One region of the Exiguobacterium sp. s102 genome, then DNA from elsewhere that is predicted to be linked to it. Evidence: a T-box and tRNA genes for the amino acid it is inferred to sense, from the RefSeq annotation. Region 1 holds a T-box; the other holds one or more tRNA genes.
The links. A T-box is a leader RNA that pairs with one kind of tRNA and senses whether it is charged. The one in region 1 lies ahead of leuS (leucine--tRNA ligase), so its partner is inferred to be a tRNA-Leu.

Region 2: it has a tRNA-Leu gene. The T-box ahead of leuS (leucine--tRNA ligase) is inferred to sense a tRNA for this amino acid. The anticodon was not compared.

The regions. Positions count from the first base shown of each region.
Region 1 is NZ_JACSML010000001.1:370,693-377,940, forward strand. It holds gene KNQ02_RS01780 (alpha/beta fold hydrolase) at 1-13, shown strand, start outside; gene mnmM (tRNA 5-(aminomethyl)-2-thiouridylate-methyltransferase MnmM) at 52-687, opposite strand; gene KNQ02_RS01790 (MDR family MFS transporter) at 814-1,989, shown strand; gene KNQ02_RS01795 (peptidoglycan bridge formation glycyltransferase FemA/FemB family protein) at 2,164-3,195, shown strand; gene KNQ02_RS01800 (HAD family hydrolase) at 3,257-3,901, shown strand; T-box leader at 3,941-4,163, shown strand; gene leuS (leucine--tRNA ligase) at 4,210-6,615, shown strand; gene KNQ02_RS01810 (hypothetical protein) at 6,748-7,248, shown strand, end outside.
Region 2 is NZ_JACSML010000001.1:956,237-963,484, forward strand. It holds gene KNQ02_RS04655 (DUF779 domain-containing protein) at 1-321, shown strand, start outside; gene KNQ02_RS04660 (thioredoxin family protein) at 486-842, shown strand; gene KNQ02_RS04665 (S66 family peptidase) at 866-1,882, shown strand; gene KNQ02_RS04670 (hypothetical protein) at 1,894-2,235, shown strand; gene KNQ02_RS04675 (alpha/beta hydrolase) at 2,256-3,185, shown strand; tRNA gene KNQ02_RS04680 (tRNA-Leu) at 3,264-3,347, shown strand; gene KNQ02_RS04685 (transporter substrate-binding domain-containing protein) at 3,673-4,440, shown strand; gene KNQ02_RS04690 (amino acid ABC transporter permease) at 4,480-5,124, shown strand; gene KNQ02_RS04695 (amino acid ABC transporter ATP-binding protein) at 5,121-5,849, shown strand; gene KNQ02_RS04700 (2-oxoglutarate dehydrogenase E1 component) at 6,198-7,248, shown strand, end outside.

The DNA.
Region 1 (7,248 bases):
GGTTGAGGAATGACAAAAAAGACGCTGTCGTGCTGACAGCGTCTTTTGCTATTAATCGAGTGTTTGCTTTTTTAATTTTTTTTCGATGGCGATGATGAAAGGTGGATTGTTTTGTTGATTGAGAAAACGATACTGTAAGACGGCGTAGTCTTGCTGCGAAAGACTTTCGACATAATCGAGAACAGCATCCCGTTCACGTCTTCCTTCTACATGTCCATGATAGATGACGAGGACGATTAAACCGCCGGGTACGAGGACGGGTAACAAAGCACCTAGCGCTTCTAACGTATCTTCACCGGTCGTCGTGACGGACTTGTCACTTCCTGGTAAATAACCAAGATTGAAAACGCCCGCTCGAATCGGACGGGCTTCATTAACGAGGCGTGCGCCAACATGAATATGACTTTCGTGGTAAAGATCGACCCACTCTTTGACGTGAGCGGTTTCTAGACGACGTTTCGTTTCTTCAATCGCTTGTTCTTGTACATCGAAGGCGATGACACGACCGTCTGGTCCGACTTGTTCCGCAAGAAACAAGGTATCGTGACCATTTCCGGCAGTCATATCGACGACACAATCTCCTTCGTGGATGACAGATTCTAAGAGTTCTTTGGCATAAGGTAAGACGCGGGCTAGTGACATGGGTTCAGACTCCTGTTCAAGTAAGATTATTCTTTGTTCGTTCATCACGTATTCTTTTGTTCCTGATTATACCATTATTCCGATAATTCATTCAAAATGAAGTTTCTTGACAGAGCACAGAACAATTTCGTAAAGTGGCAAGGGTGAGAACTATATTGGAGGACACCTATTATGCCGAAATTACCTCGTGCGGTCTGGATCCTCGTGTTGGCGATGGCGATCAATACGACAGGAGCCTCTTTTTTATGGCCGTTTAATACATTATATATTCATGAATACTTAGGCGAATCCATGACCAAGGCAGGAATGGCCTTGTTCGTCAACTCTGCGCTCGCAATCGTCGGAAATTACATGGGTGGAAAAGCGTTTGATCGTTTAGGTGGGAAGCGGACGCTCATCATCAGTGTCATCGGACTCGTGATTGCTTCGATTGGTCTGCTGTTGTTCCATCAGACATTCATTGGTTATGTGACGATGCTTGGATTGATCGGTTTCGTCGGGGGGATGGTGTTCCCGACGATTTACGCATTAACCGGTCTGATTTGGCCAAAAGGCGGACGACGTGCCTTTAATGCAATCTATGTAGCACAAAACGTTGGAGTTGCGCTCGGTACGGCAGTCAGTGGTCAAATTGCTGCGATTGATATTCAATTTATCTTCATCGCGAACTTATTGCTCTATGTAGTGTTTGCGATTGTTCTGTTCATAGGTTTGAACTGGATTCAGGCGCCGCAGGTTAAACGACAAAAAGAGTTTACGACGGAAGAAGTCCGTGAGCCGTTATCGAAGGAGTCGGTTCGGACGATGCTCTACGTTTCAGTCGGGTATGCGTTGCTTTGGTTCGTTTACGTACAATGGCAAGGAACGTTTGCCGTCCACACGAAATCACTTGGTGTGACGATTTCCGAGTACTCGATTTTATGGACAATCAATGGAGCATTAATCGTCTTCGCACAACCGCTCTTGACGCCGATTTTAAGATGGTTCGGAGATGATTTAAAACGTCAATTATTGACGGGAACGGGCATCTTCTTATTATCCTATCTCATCGTACCGTTTGCTGAAGGTTTTGAAATGTTTCTTGTTGCGATGGTCATTTTAACGGTTGGAGAGATGTTCATCTGGCCAGCTGTCCCTGCGATGGCGGCACGACTTGCACCGATCGGTAAAGAAGGGGAATTCCAAGGGTACGTCAACATTGCGGCTTCCGCTGGACGGATGATTAGTCCGACGGTCGGTGGATTGATTTACGATTTATCTGGAATGAACGCAGTCTTCTTGACGCTAATCGGATTAATTTTACTTGCAGGTATCGTATTTGTTCGAGCAATTCCTAAAATCAATTAAGATATCTTAGACCAACTGTTTCGAAAATGAAATAGTTGGTCTTTTTTTTGCTGGACGGAATAAAAAAAATCAAATAGGGTAATAATTTAAAGAGGTAAAATTTAATTAATTAACCAAATTAAAGAAATTTAATTTTATTTTTATGGTCTTTTTTTTAACAGGAGGTGTACCAGAATGGCAAAGTGCGTTTTCATCGACGATCAAGCAACTTGGACAGCACTTATTTGCAATCAGCCGCTAGACATCTTTTACAGTTATGAATACGTTATGTTAAATGCACGAGAAGGGGAACATCCCGGGTTGATTTATTTTCAAGGAGAGGCCGGGAAACTGTTTTATCCTTTCTTAAAACGAGCTATTTTTGATACGGAGTATTGGGATTTGATTACTCCATACGGATATGGCGGCCCTGAAGTGGTGGGTGATTTGACTGAAAAAGAGTGGGCAGAGGCTCGAACTTCCTTTTATGACTGGGCGTTGCAGAAAAAGATTGTCACAGAGTTGATCCGATACAATCCGTTGACTGAAAATCAGCGGTTTGCGCACCACTGGACGCAAAAAGAATTTATTCGACATACTACGAGTATCGACTTACGACCATCCGTAGAAGAAATTACACAGACATTTCATAAAAAGACGCGGAGTATGGTTCGGAAATCATTGGCTTCTGACTTAGTTGTCCGACGAGGGACACACGAAGATTTACAATCATTCATTCAGTTGTATTATCAGACGATGGACCGAAAGGATGCCTCGAGCCATTACTACTTTTCTCGAGACTACTTCGAACAGTTATTTGAGTCGACGAGCCTCTGTACGCCGCTCCTCTTGATTGCAGAACTTAACGAGGAAATCATCGGAGGTTACTTCGTTTTACTTGGCCGAGAATTTGCACATGGTCATTTGATTGGCTGTAAGCGGGATGAACATAAGGTCTATCCAAATCAACGGTTAGAATTTGAGGCTATTTTATGTGCGAAAGATGCCGGGTTGGTCGAACAGCATTTAGGTGGCGGGTATAAAGAGCGTGATAGCCTGTTCGAGAGTAAGTGTCGCTATACGGGCTATCGTTTATTTGAATATCATTTAGGAAAAAATGTTCTACTGCCTGCTCAATATGAACAACTGTGCCAGCTCTATGGAGACGGAGAGTTGGAACATTATTTTCCGGGATATCGTTCGCAACCAACACTGATTTCGAAATGATAAAAACGACAGTCCATCACTGTCGTTTTTTTTGTTAAAATCAAAAAAAGGAGTGAATGGGATGCAAACGAGGGGTTTAATCTTCGATATGGATGGCGTCATTTTAGATAGTGAAATTCGCTACTTTGGGGTACATAAAAAAATGTTTCATCAACTCGGGATTCCACTTGATTTAGTTCAATATGCGACCTTCATGGGTAAGACGGGCGACGAGATGTGGCAGGAATTAATTGAACAACATCGCTTACCGCATCAAACGGATGTGTTACTTGCACAGGAACATGACTTATTTCAACAACACGCCAAGCCGGAAGACTGTGGATTAAAGGAAGGAGTTCATGAGTTGATGAGTATCGCTCGAAGCGAAGGTTACGGGATTGCAATTGCATCATCGAGTTCGCTTGAAAAAATTGAACGCGTCATCGCATTTTATGGGTTGACAGTCGACGCCTACACGAGCGGTTTTGAAGTCCCGCGCTCTAAACCGGACCCAGCTATCTTCGAGCTGACAGCAAAACGGATGGGTCTCGCCCCAGAGTCATGTATCGTCATTGAGGACGCGGCGAACGGCATGATGGGGGCGAAAAAAGCTGGGATGGAAGTCATCGCGTTACTCGACGACCGGATGCCGGGGCAGATGTTACATCACGCGGATCATCAGGTTTCAACACATGCTGCGATTGGAGAAATTTTACGGAAACGTTGACGGTTGATTAAGATTCAGATTAAACTAACTAATAGATAGTCAGATGCAACGAACTGAAGTAGTAGTGGAGACATTCCGTTTAGAGAACTGGTGGGTGGTGCAAACCAGTCGGAACTGTCCATGAACTCGTCAGGGAGCATGATTCGTGAACAACGAGTAGCGAATCCGGTCCTTCACACCGTTATCTGTGAGTCAAGCGGTCTGTCATTGACAGACAACGTGGGTGGTACCGCGGAAGCCAAACCGGTCTTTCGTCCCTATTCTTAGGGGCGGAGGACCGGTTTTTTTAATCAGAGGAGGAAGAATAGATGTCGTATAATCATCGTGAGATTGAACCAAAATGGCAAGCGCGCTGGGAACAGGATAACGCGTTCGTAACGACGGAAGACCCAAGTAAGGAAGGCTTTTATGCCCTCGACATGTTTCCTTATCCATCGGGAGCAGGACTGCATGTCGGACACCCGGAAGGATACACGGCAACGGATATCCTCGCTCGCATGAAACGGATGCAAGGGTATAACGTCCTTCACCCAATGGGATGGGATGCGTTCGGACTCCCGGCAGAACAGTATGCACTCGATACGGGGAATGACCCGCGTGAGTTCACGGCACAAAATATTGAAACGTTCAAACGTCAGTTGAAAGACCTCGGTTTTTCATATGATTGGGACCGTGAAATCAATACGACGGATCCGAAATACTACAAATGGACACAGTGGATCTTTACACAACTGTACGAAAAAGGACTTGCGTTCGTCGATGAAGTGGCAGTCAACTGGTGCCCGGCACTTGGAACGGTCCTTGCGAATGAAGAAGTCATCGATGGATTGTCTGAACGTGGAAATCATCCCGTCGTCCGTGTCCCGATGCGCCAGTGGGTCCTTAAGATTACGGAATACGCGGACCGTCTCCTCGACGATTTAGATGAACTCGATTGGCCGGAGTCGGTGAAAGAAATGCAGCGGAACTGGATTGGTAAATCGGAAGGTGCGGAAATCGACTTTACGATTGACGGCCACAAAAAACAAGTCACGGTCTTCACGACACGTCCGGATACAGTCTTCGGCGCAACGTACCTCGTCTTAGCACCGGAGCATCCATTCGTCGCGGACATCATGACAGCAGAACATCAGGCAGCAGTCGAACGTTATATCGCGTCTGTTCAGACGAAATCGGATCTTGAACGGACGGATCTTGCAAAAGAGAAGACAGGTGTCTTCACGGGTGCGTTCGCCGTCAACCCGATTTCTGGCGAACGTCTTCCGATCTGGATTGCCGACTATGTTCTTGCGACGTATGGAACAGGTGCCATCATGGCCGTTCCGGCACATGACGAACGCGATCATGAGTTTGCGAAACAGTTTGACCTTCCAATCATCGAAGTCGTAAAAGGCGGAAATGTCGACGAAGCAGCGTATACGGGAGAAGGGGAGCATGTCAATTCACAAATGCTCGACGGTCTCTCGAAGGCGGACGCAATCGAAACCATCATCGCGGAACTCGAAACGAACCAAGTCGGACGGAAGAAAATTACGTATCGTCTGCGTGACTGGCTCTTTAGCCGTCAACGCTATTGGGGCGAGCCGATTCCAGTCGTCCATATGGAAGATGGAACGATGAAGACGCTGGATAAAGAAGAGTTGCCGCTTGAACTTCCGATGATTCCTGAAATCAAACCGTCGGGAACAGGAGAGTCGCCGCTTGCTCTTGCAGAAGAGTGGCTCGACTATACGGATCCTGTGACAGGGATGAAAGGACGCCGCGAAACGAACACGATGCCACAATGGGGCGGTAGCTGCTGGTACTACCTTCGTTTCATCGATCCGCATAATGAAGAGGCACTCGCGGATCCGGAGAAATTAAAATACTGGCTTCCGGTCGATATTTATATCGGTGGGGCAGAACATGCGGTCCTTCACTTACTGTACGCACGTTTCTGGCACAAAGTGTTATACGACATCGGCGTTGTTCCGACAAAAGAGCCATTCCAAAAGCTGTATAACCAAGGGATGATTCTTGGCGAAAACAACGAAAAAATGTCGAAATCACGCGGGAACGTCATCAATCCGGATGAAATCGTCAAATCACACGGAGCAGATACGCTTCGTCTGTACGAAATGTTCATGGGACCACTCGATGCGTCCGTATCTTGGTCGGAAAATGGGCTCGACGGTGCACGTCGCTTCCTTGACCGCGTCTGGCGTTTGTTCGAACGGACTGCAGACATTCAAGATGTCGAGACGGTTGATGCCGACTTTGAACGTGTCTATCACCAGACCGTCAAGAAAGTGACGGAAGACTTCTCGAACATTCAATTCAACACAGGGATTTCGCAGTTGATGGTCTTCGTCAACGAAGCGAACAAACAGCAAGTGTTACCGCGTCACTTCCTTCGTGGATTCATTCAGTTGTTGACACCAGTCGCACCTCACCTCGGGGAAGAGTTATGGGAGCAACTAGGGTTTGAAGAGACATTAACGTATGCGGCATGGCCGACATATGATGAAACGAAACTCGTCAGTGATACGATAGAGTTCGTCATTCAAGTCAACGGAAAAGTCCGTTCAAAATTGACAATCAGTATCGACGCAACAAAAGAAGAAATCGAAGCACTCGCTTTTGCAGATGAAAAAACAAAAGAGTGGATTGGCGACAAGACGGTTCGTAAAGTCATCGTCGTACCGAAAAAGCTCATCAATATCGTAGCAAACTAATACGAATCCCCTTGCCCATGTAGTCATGGGGGAAGGGGATTGTTTTTGAATTCAGTCTCGCGTCCGCTTTTTTTTTAGTGCGCCTTCTGCTACACTGAATCAGAAACCGAGAGAGAAAGGCGATCTGTGTAAATGAAACGATCCTATATAGTCTATACAACGATTTTTGCCGTCGTCTCCGGTCTGATCCTTTGTATTCTACTCGTCTTCTCAAAACCAGAGACGTTAGTGCAAATTCAAGAGACCTTCACAAAAATCGAGACGCAATCAAAACACCAAGCGGCTGTCAAACAAGTGCCGCCAAGCCTTCCTTCTTCGATTCCGAATCCGGAAGAACCATTAATCAAGGATGTTCAACAGATGTTATATGATGATTCGATTGGTTCCTATCTTGTTGTGACGGAAGATTATCATTTCTTTGAAGTCAGTGGGACGGGCGAGCGAATCAATGCTTCCTTCCAATTGAAGAATGATGGCAAACTGTTACTCGCAGGGCTTGATGGAATGGCACTCGTTGATGGTGAAACGGTTGCATTACTGACATCAAATCAAATTCTTGTGACGATTACGCGAAAAGACGGTGCATGGTCGGAAGAAACGCGTGAAAAAATCAAAGGCACGACCATTCGAGAT
Region 2 (7,248 bases), 590 kb from region 1:
GACAAGTTACGAGCAAAGCATGGACCCCTCATCTTTCATCAATCCGGGGGGTGTTGTGATGGCAGTTCACCGATGTGCTTTGCGGAAGGGGATTTATTTCTCGCAGATCACGATTTATTGATTGGGATAATTGGCGGCTGTCCATTTTATATTCATGAAGATCAGTATACGTATTGGAAACACACGCAACTCCTCATCGATGTTGTCGATGGGCGCGGTGGCATATTTTCGCTTGAAGGGGTCGAAGGGAAACGTTTTCTGACCCGATCCCGTGCCTTTACGGATGAAGAGTACGCTACACTTCAGACTGACACTAGATGACCCCCTTTAAAACATCTGAAACTGCTTCGAGTGAGAGATGTCACCGAGGCAGTTTTAGGTGTTTTTTCATTTGCTGTGTGAGGGGAACGCTAGCACGAAATTTGGTTTCTCTATGCGAAGAGCGGTATAATAAAAGCAACATTTTTTAAAAGGAGGTCTTGTTGATGGTTGAGTTTACACGATTGACGTCCATTGATGCCGTGCAGTCCTGGTATTCGGTTCAGGGTGCTAGTTTTTTATACGTCTCAAGCCCGAATTGTTCCGTCTGTGAATCCTTGTTCCCACAAATCGAACCCATCATGTTGGAACACCCGGAAATTCGATCGGCGCGTGTCGATGTATCGGACGTTCCCGAAATTGCAGGAGCGTTATCCATTTTCACCGCCCCTGTCTTACTTTTGTTTTTAGACGGAAAAGAGATGCACCGCGAGGCACGAATCGTCCCAATCGAACGATTCCGTCGACGTGTGGAGCAGATTGGTGAATTTGTAAAATCAGAAATCATCGATTTAGAAAATTAATCGTTAACTGAAGGAGGAAGAAGATGAGGTATCCATTTTTCGGCTGGACAGGGCAAACAATTGGTATAACAGCATTATCTTCCGGCTTACCTGATGCGCTCCATCCTTTACTCGAAGAATCCAAGTTACGTTTAGAGGACCGGCAGATGGAGACGATGATTGGTGATACGGTTTGGACACAAAAGAAAGCACAGAGTACAACAGCAGCGGTTCGGGCATCTGAATTGATGCAGATGTTCCAAAACCCAGATATCGATGCGATCCTGCCGCCGTTTGGTGGCGAACGCGCCTTGGATGTATTACCGTATCTAGACTTTTATGAACTGCCGGTGAAATGGTTACTCGGATATTCAGATACGAGTACGGTCTTGTTCGCAATTACCGTAAAAACGGGGATTGCGACAGCACATGGTCCGAACGTGCTTGAGTTGAGAAGTGAAGAATGGGACGAGACGACAGCTGCTTGGCGTCGCGTGCTTGCAACACCGCGTGATGGTTCCGTGACCCAATGGATGTCGACAAGGTTTCAAACAGCCTGGAATCACGACGTCCGCCCTGAGCGCTTTATGTTCCATTTCGATCAACCGACGGAATGGAAAACCCTGAATCCATCCATCACTCAGGTGACGGGTCGACTTCTCGGAGGATGCCTCGAAACCGTCCGTCATTTAATCGGTACGCCTTATGGCGATGTCCGTGCATTTCAAGAACAACAACTCGAGGGTGAACCGATTCTTTGGTACTTCGAAGCCTGTGAAGCCAGCGCGACTGATCTTCACCGTTCCTTGATGCAGATGCATCTTACCGGCTGGTTTGATAACGCAACTGGTATTTTGTTTGGTCGAACAAGCGCAGGGCAGGCAATCGAAGACTATGCATTACTGGATGTCTACCAAATGATTGCAACAGAGACAGGACTGCCGATTTTTTATGATTTCGACATCGGTCATCAGCCGCCCCAATTGACACTCGTCAATGGTGCGACGGCAACAGTGACGCTTCAAGGAAAAGATTCACGGCTTGATATGACATTCAACTAAGGAGATTTCATATGGCGACACGACATTTTCAATCGCTTGGTGCATATAAGCGAATCTACATCAATCCGGAAACACGCCGGATGACGTTACCAGAACCTTTTTATGATGCACTCGGACTGACGGATGAAGTAATGATTGCGCAAGTCGGACAAGTCCTCGTCATGCGCAATCCAGACGAGATGGTCGAGATGGAGACCGAATTATTATCGCAAATCGTTGAAGAAGGATTTGCGGGGCAAGAGCTCATTCGCGAATTCGCTTACCGGAAGGCCCAGCATGAACAACGGTTGCGCCAGCACATATTACAAGATGATCATCCAGAGTCGTCAGCTCAACTAGAAATCGAACTATAACAACGAGGAGTGGGGACCGGATGCGAACAGGTACAAAAATTGGTTTAGGCGTGATTGGTTCAGGGATGCTTGCAGCAAGCTATTACTTTTACGAAATGGCAATCGCAACGAATCCGAAACCTTTCTTGACGAACAACCGTGATTTAAGTGACGAGATGGTCCGATTGATGCAACCGGGTCAGACATGGATTAAGGAACAACCGTTAGAACTCGTCGCGACGCAAGCACATGATGGATTGACGCTTCGCGCACATTACTTACCGCCACTCGTTCCGTCCGATCGAGTCGTCATTCTCGTACATGGTTACGGTGGTGTCGGAACAGACTTAGCAGGATTCGCCTATCTGTATCATCAAGCGGGTTTTCATGTGTTGATGCCGGACAATCGTGGTCACGGAAAAAGTGACGGAAATTACATCGGTTTCGGGTGGCATGACCGGCAAGACTGTCTGCGCTGGATCGACTATTTAATCGGATGTGTTGGTACGGATTCTTCCATCTTTTTACATGGTGTATCGATGGGGGGCGCGACGGTTTTGATGACGAGTGGAGAAACATTACCTGCTCAAGTCAAAGGCATTATCTCCGACTGTGCTTATACATCAGTCAACGCAGTCCTCGCCTATCAGATGAAACGGATGTATCGTTTGCCGCACTTTCCGTTCCTTGCGATGACGAGTTTATTGACGAAATTAAAGGCTGGTTACTTCTTCAGTGAAGCTTCCGCATTAAAACAAGTCAAAAAGGCGGCGGTACCGATCTTATTCATTCATGGGGATGCAGATACGTTCGTTCCGACATCGATGGTCTATGAACTGTATGATGCTTGCCAAACGAAGAAGGAACTCGTCGTCATTCCGAATGCGGCACATGCAATGGCTTATTTTGAAGCACCCGATCGATACGATGAAGTCGTCGAGGCGTTTGTTCGGCGCGTATTGTCAGCATGACAAATGAAAGTGTATGAAGTGGAAGGAATGGATTGACAAAAATCAGTCCATTTCGTATTCTACAATCATATAAGTCATGTCGTCGTGGCGGAATCGGTAGACGCGCTAGACTCAGAATCTAGTGGTGGCAACACTGTGGAGGTTCAAGTCCTCTCGGCGGCATTTCCATAAGTTGAAGACCTGTTAGTAGGTCACAGACTGTAGACAAACTAGATGGAAGGTCACTTGCATGTGATTTTCCATCTTTTTTTTGTTCTCTCTTTCCTTCCTAAGCGTCTTCCTGTGGCAAACATCGCGCCGCTACAGCGAAGCTGCAGGGTCGCTCCTGTTTGCTTTCCACTAGAAAGCGATTAGATCGAAAATCGCGACTTTTTTAGTTTTCTTTCAGATAATTCAGTTTTTTTACCAAAACATGTTTCAAAGGGACCATTATTAAGGAAAATATCCTAATAGAGGGCCGTGCCTTCAAAAGAAGGGGGTAAAAAGGATGAATAAACGTTTTTCTATCTTATTTTTATTGATGGGATGTCTGTTCGTATTAAGTGCGTGTAGCATCGGTTCAAATGATGATTCATCGTCAGAGGACAAAACGTACAAAGTCGGGATCGACGTCACCTATCCACCATTCGAGTACAAGGACGGGGATACGTACAAAGGAATCGATATCGATTTGATTCAAGCGATTGCAGACGACCAAAACTTCAAGATTGAATTTGAAGCGATGGACTTTAGCGGAATCATTCCTGCTCTGCAGGCGGATCAACTCGACATCGCGATTGCCGGGATGAGTATCACACCGGAACGTGAAAAAGTCGTTACCTTCTCTGACCCGTACTTTGAAGCCGGACTGATTCTTGTCGTCAAAGACAACAATGATGACATCAAGTCGGTTGATGATTTAAAAGGGGAACGCGTGGCAGTTAAAAAAGGGACGACGGGGGCAAAGTATGCAACGGATAACGCGGATAAGCTAGGCATTAAAGTTACACAATTCAATGATAGTCCAGCGATGTTCCAGGAAGTCAAAAATGGGAATGCAGCAGCCTTGATTGAAGACTATCCAGTCATCTCGTATGCCAACAAACAACAAAATCTTGGTCTGAAACTCGTGGGAGATCGTTTAAATGGTGATAATTACGGGATTGCCGTCCTTAAAGGGGAAAACGAAGACTTGATGAAAAAAATCAATACAGGTTTAGCGAATTTAAAAGACAGTGGCGAGTACGACAAAATCGTTGATCGTTATTTAAAATAATCACCCGATTGAGTGAATGATGAGGGAGTTGAGCTGCTGATGGAAGTAGCAAAAGCTGCATTTCCGTTTTTCTTAGATGGGTTACAAGTTACCTTATATATCTTTATCATCGCCGTCATCGCAGGATTCTTGATTGGTCTCATCGTTGCCTTGATGCGCTTGTCTCCATTAAAACTTTTAAATGGGATCGCGATCGTTTATATCGATGTGATCCGTGGGACACCGTTCATCGTTCAACTGTTCTTCATTTATTTTGGTTTGAACTCACTCGAATGGTTATCGATGGACCGGATGTACGCGGGGATTTTGACGGTCGCGATCAATGCAGGGGCCTATTTTGCAGAAATCATCCGGGCCGGCATCCAGTCGATTGACAAAGGTCAAACCGAAGCCGCACGATCGCTCGGGATGACGGGCCGTCAAACGATGGTCCAAATCATTTTACCGCAAGCTTTTCGGAGAATGTTGCCGACCATTACGAACCAATCGATCATTAGTTTAAAGGATACTTCGTTGCTCTCGATTATCGGCATCGCCGATTTGACGCAACAAGGACAAGTCCAACAAGCGACGACGTTTGAACCGTTCATCGTCTGGTCCGTCGTCGGCTTAATGTATTTCGTCATCATCTATCTGCTGTCGATGTTAGCGAAATTCTTGGAACGGAGGTTTACGCTACGATGAGTATCATTCAAGTAGATAACTTAAAAAAGTCATTCGGAAAAAATGAAGTCCTAAAGGATATCTCCGTTGAAGTAGAAGAGAAAGAAGTAGTTTGCGTCATTGGTCCATCTGGTTCTGGGAAAAGTACATTTCTTCGTTGTCTGAATCGTCTGGAAGACATTACAGGTGGGACAGTCATCATCGATAAGCACAATATTACGGACCCGAAAGTCGACATCAATAAAGTTCGAGAGGAAGTCGGGATGGTCTTTCAACACTTTAATCTCTTTCCGCATAAGACGGTTTTAGATAATGTTATGCTCGCACCGATTAAAGTCCGTAAAACGGAAAAGGGACAAGCAAAGGAACGTGCGCTTGCACTACTTGATAAGGTAGGGCTCCGCGAAAAAGCGGACAACTATCCTGGAGAACTTTCAGGCGGACAAAAACAACGGGTCGCGATTGCCCGTGCACTCGCGATGAATCCGAAAATCATGTTGTTCGACGAACCGACATCGGCACTTGATCCGGAGATGGTCGGGGATGTCCTTGAAGTCATGAAACAATTGGCGATCGAAGGGATGACAATGATTGTCGTGACACATGAAATGGGCTTCGCCCGTGAGGTCGGAGATCGCGTACTCTTTATGGACGGCGGCTATATCGTCGAAGAAAATGTTCCGAGTGAACTGTTTGATTCTCCGCAACATGAACGGACCCAATCGTTTTTAAGTAAAGTGTTGTAAACGAGGACGCCGGTGCCTGAAAGATAGGCATGGGCGTTTCTTTTCGTGTGCAGAAATGACACTACCGTGAAAGAAATGTTTGTATCATAAATCACTGATGCTGACATCATAAGAAAAACTTATACATTTAGCACAGAGAAATTGGGAATTCGAAACGCACTGGGGCTTAAGAAGTAGTAAGATAATAACTAAGGCAAACACTTTGGTATAAACGCCTTCAGTCGTGGTCATCCATCTTAATTCATAGAGGAAGTGCCACTGTCGATTTTTTATGCCACTATATTTGAAAGCGCTAACAGGTAGAGAGTTGGGAACGGGCTGTGTTGAGCAGCTCAAAGGGTGAAATGAATGAAACGGGGGGAACCGTACATGGCAAGCCGGGAACAGGAGAAACAAGCATTTTATGGACCGAACCTTGGGTACATCATCGAGATGTACGAACGATTTTTAGAAGATGCTTCTTCGATTGACGAAGAGACGCGTGCTTATTTTGAAACACACGGTGCTCCGGTCACAGAAACTGTCACACCAGTGCACGTAGAAACAGGGGATTTCGAAAAATATTTAGCCGCGCATCGTCTCGCAGAACGTATTCGGGCGAAGGGTCACCTTGCGGCAGATATTTATCCGTTGAAAGATCATCCGCGTGAGAACGAATTGCTTGAATTAGAGCAGTTCGGATTAACGGAGGCAGATTTACGGACGATGCCGGTCTCACTCGTTTGTCCAGATCCACCTGCAGGTCTTTCGGACGCATTCGAAGCAATCGAGCACTTAAAAGCGCAATACACGGGAGCGGCGGCAGTCGAACTCCAACACGTTGATGATTTAGACGAAAAGAAATGGTTACGTCAAAAAGTCGAACAAGGCGCATTGACGGCGAAACTGACGAATGACCAAAAGAAACAACTTTTCAAACGACTAGCTGAAACGGAGTTGTTCGAGAAGTTTCTTCATAAAACATATGTCGGACAAAAACGTTTTTCAATCGAAGGACTCGACGCGATGGTTCCATTGCTTGATACGATTATCGGTCACTTGATTGCGAACGGTTCAGAAACGATCAATATCGGGATGGCTCACCGTGGACGCTTGAACGTGCTCGCTCACGTGCTCGGGAAACCGTACGAAATGATTTTCGCAGAGTTCCAGCACGCGCCAAATCATGACCTTGTCCCGTCAGAAGGATCAATCGGAATTACGTATGGTTGGACAGGCGATGTTAAGTATCACCTCGGGCTCAATCGCAAAATGGAACAACAATCGACGAACGTCCGCGTGACACTTGCGAACAACCCGTCACACCTCGAGTTCGTCGATCCTGTCGTCGAAGGGTTCACGCGGGCGGCGCAAGACGATCGCTCCAGCAAGGGGATGCCGACGCAAAGTCAAAATAAAG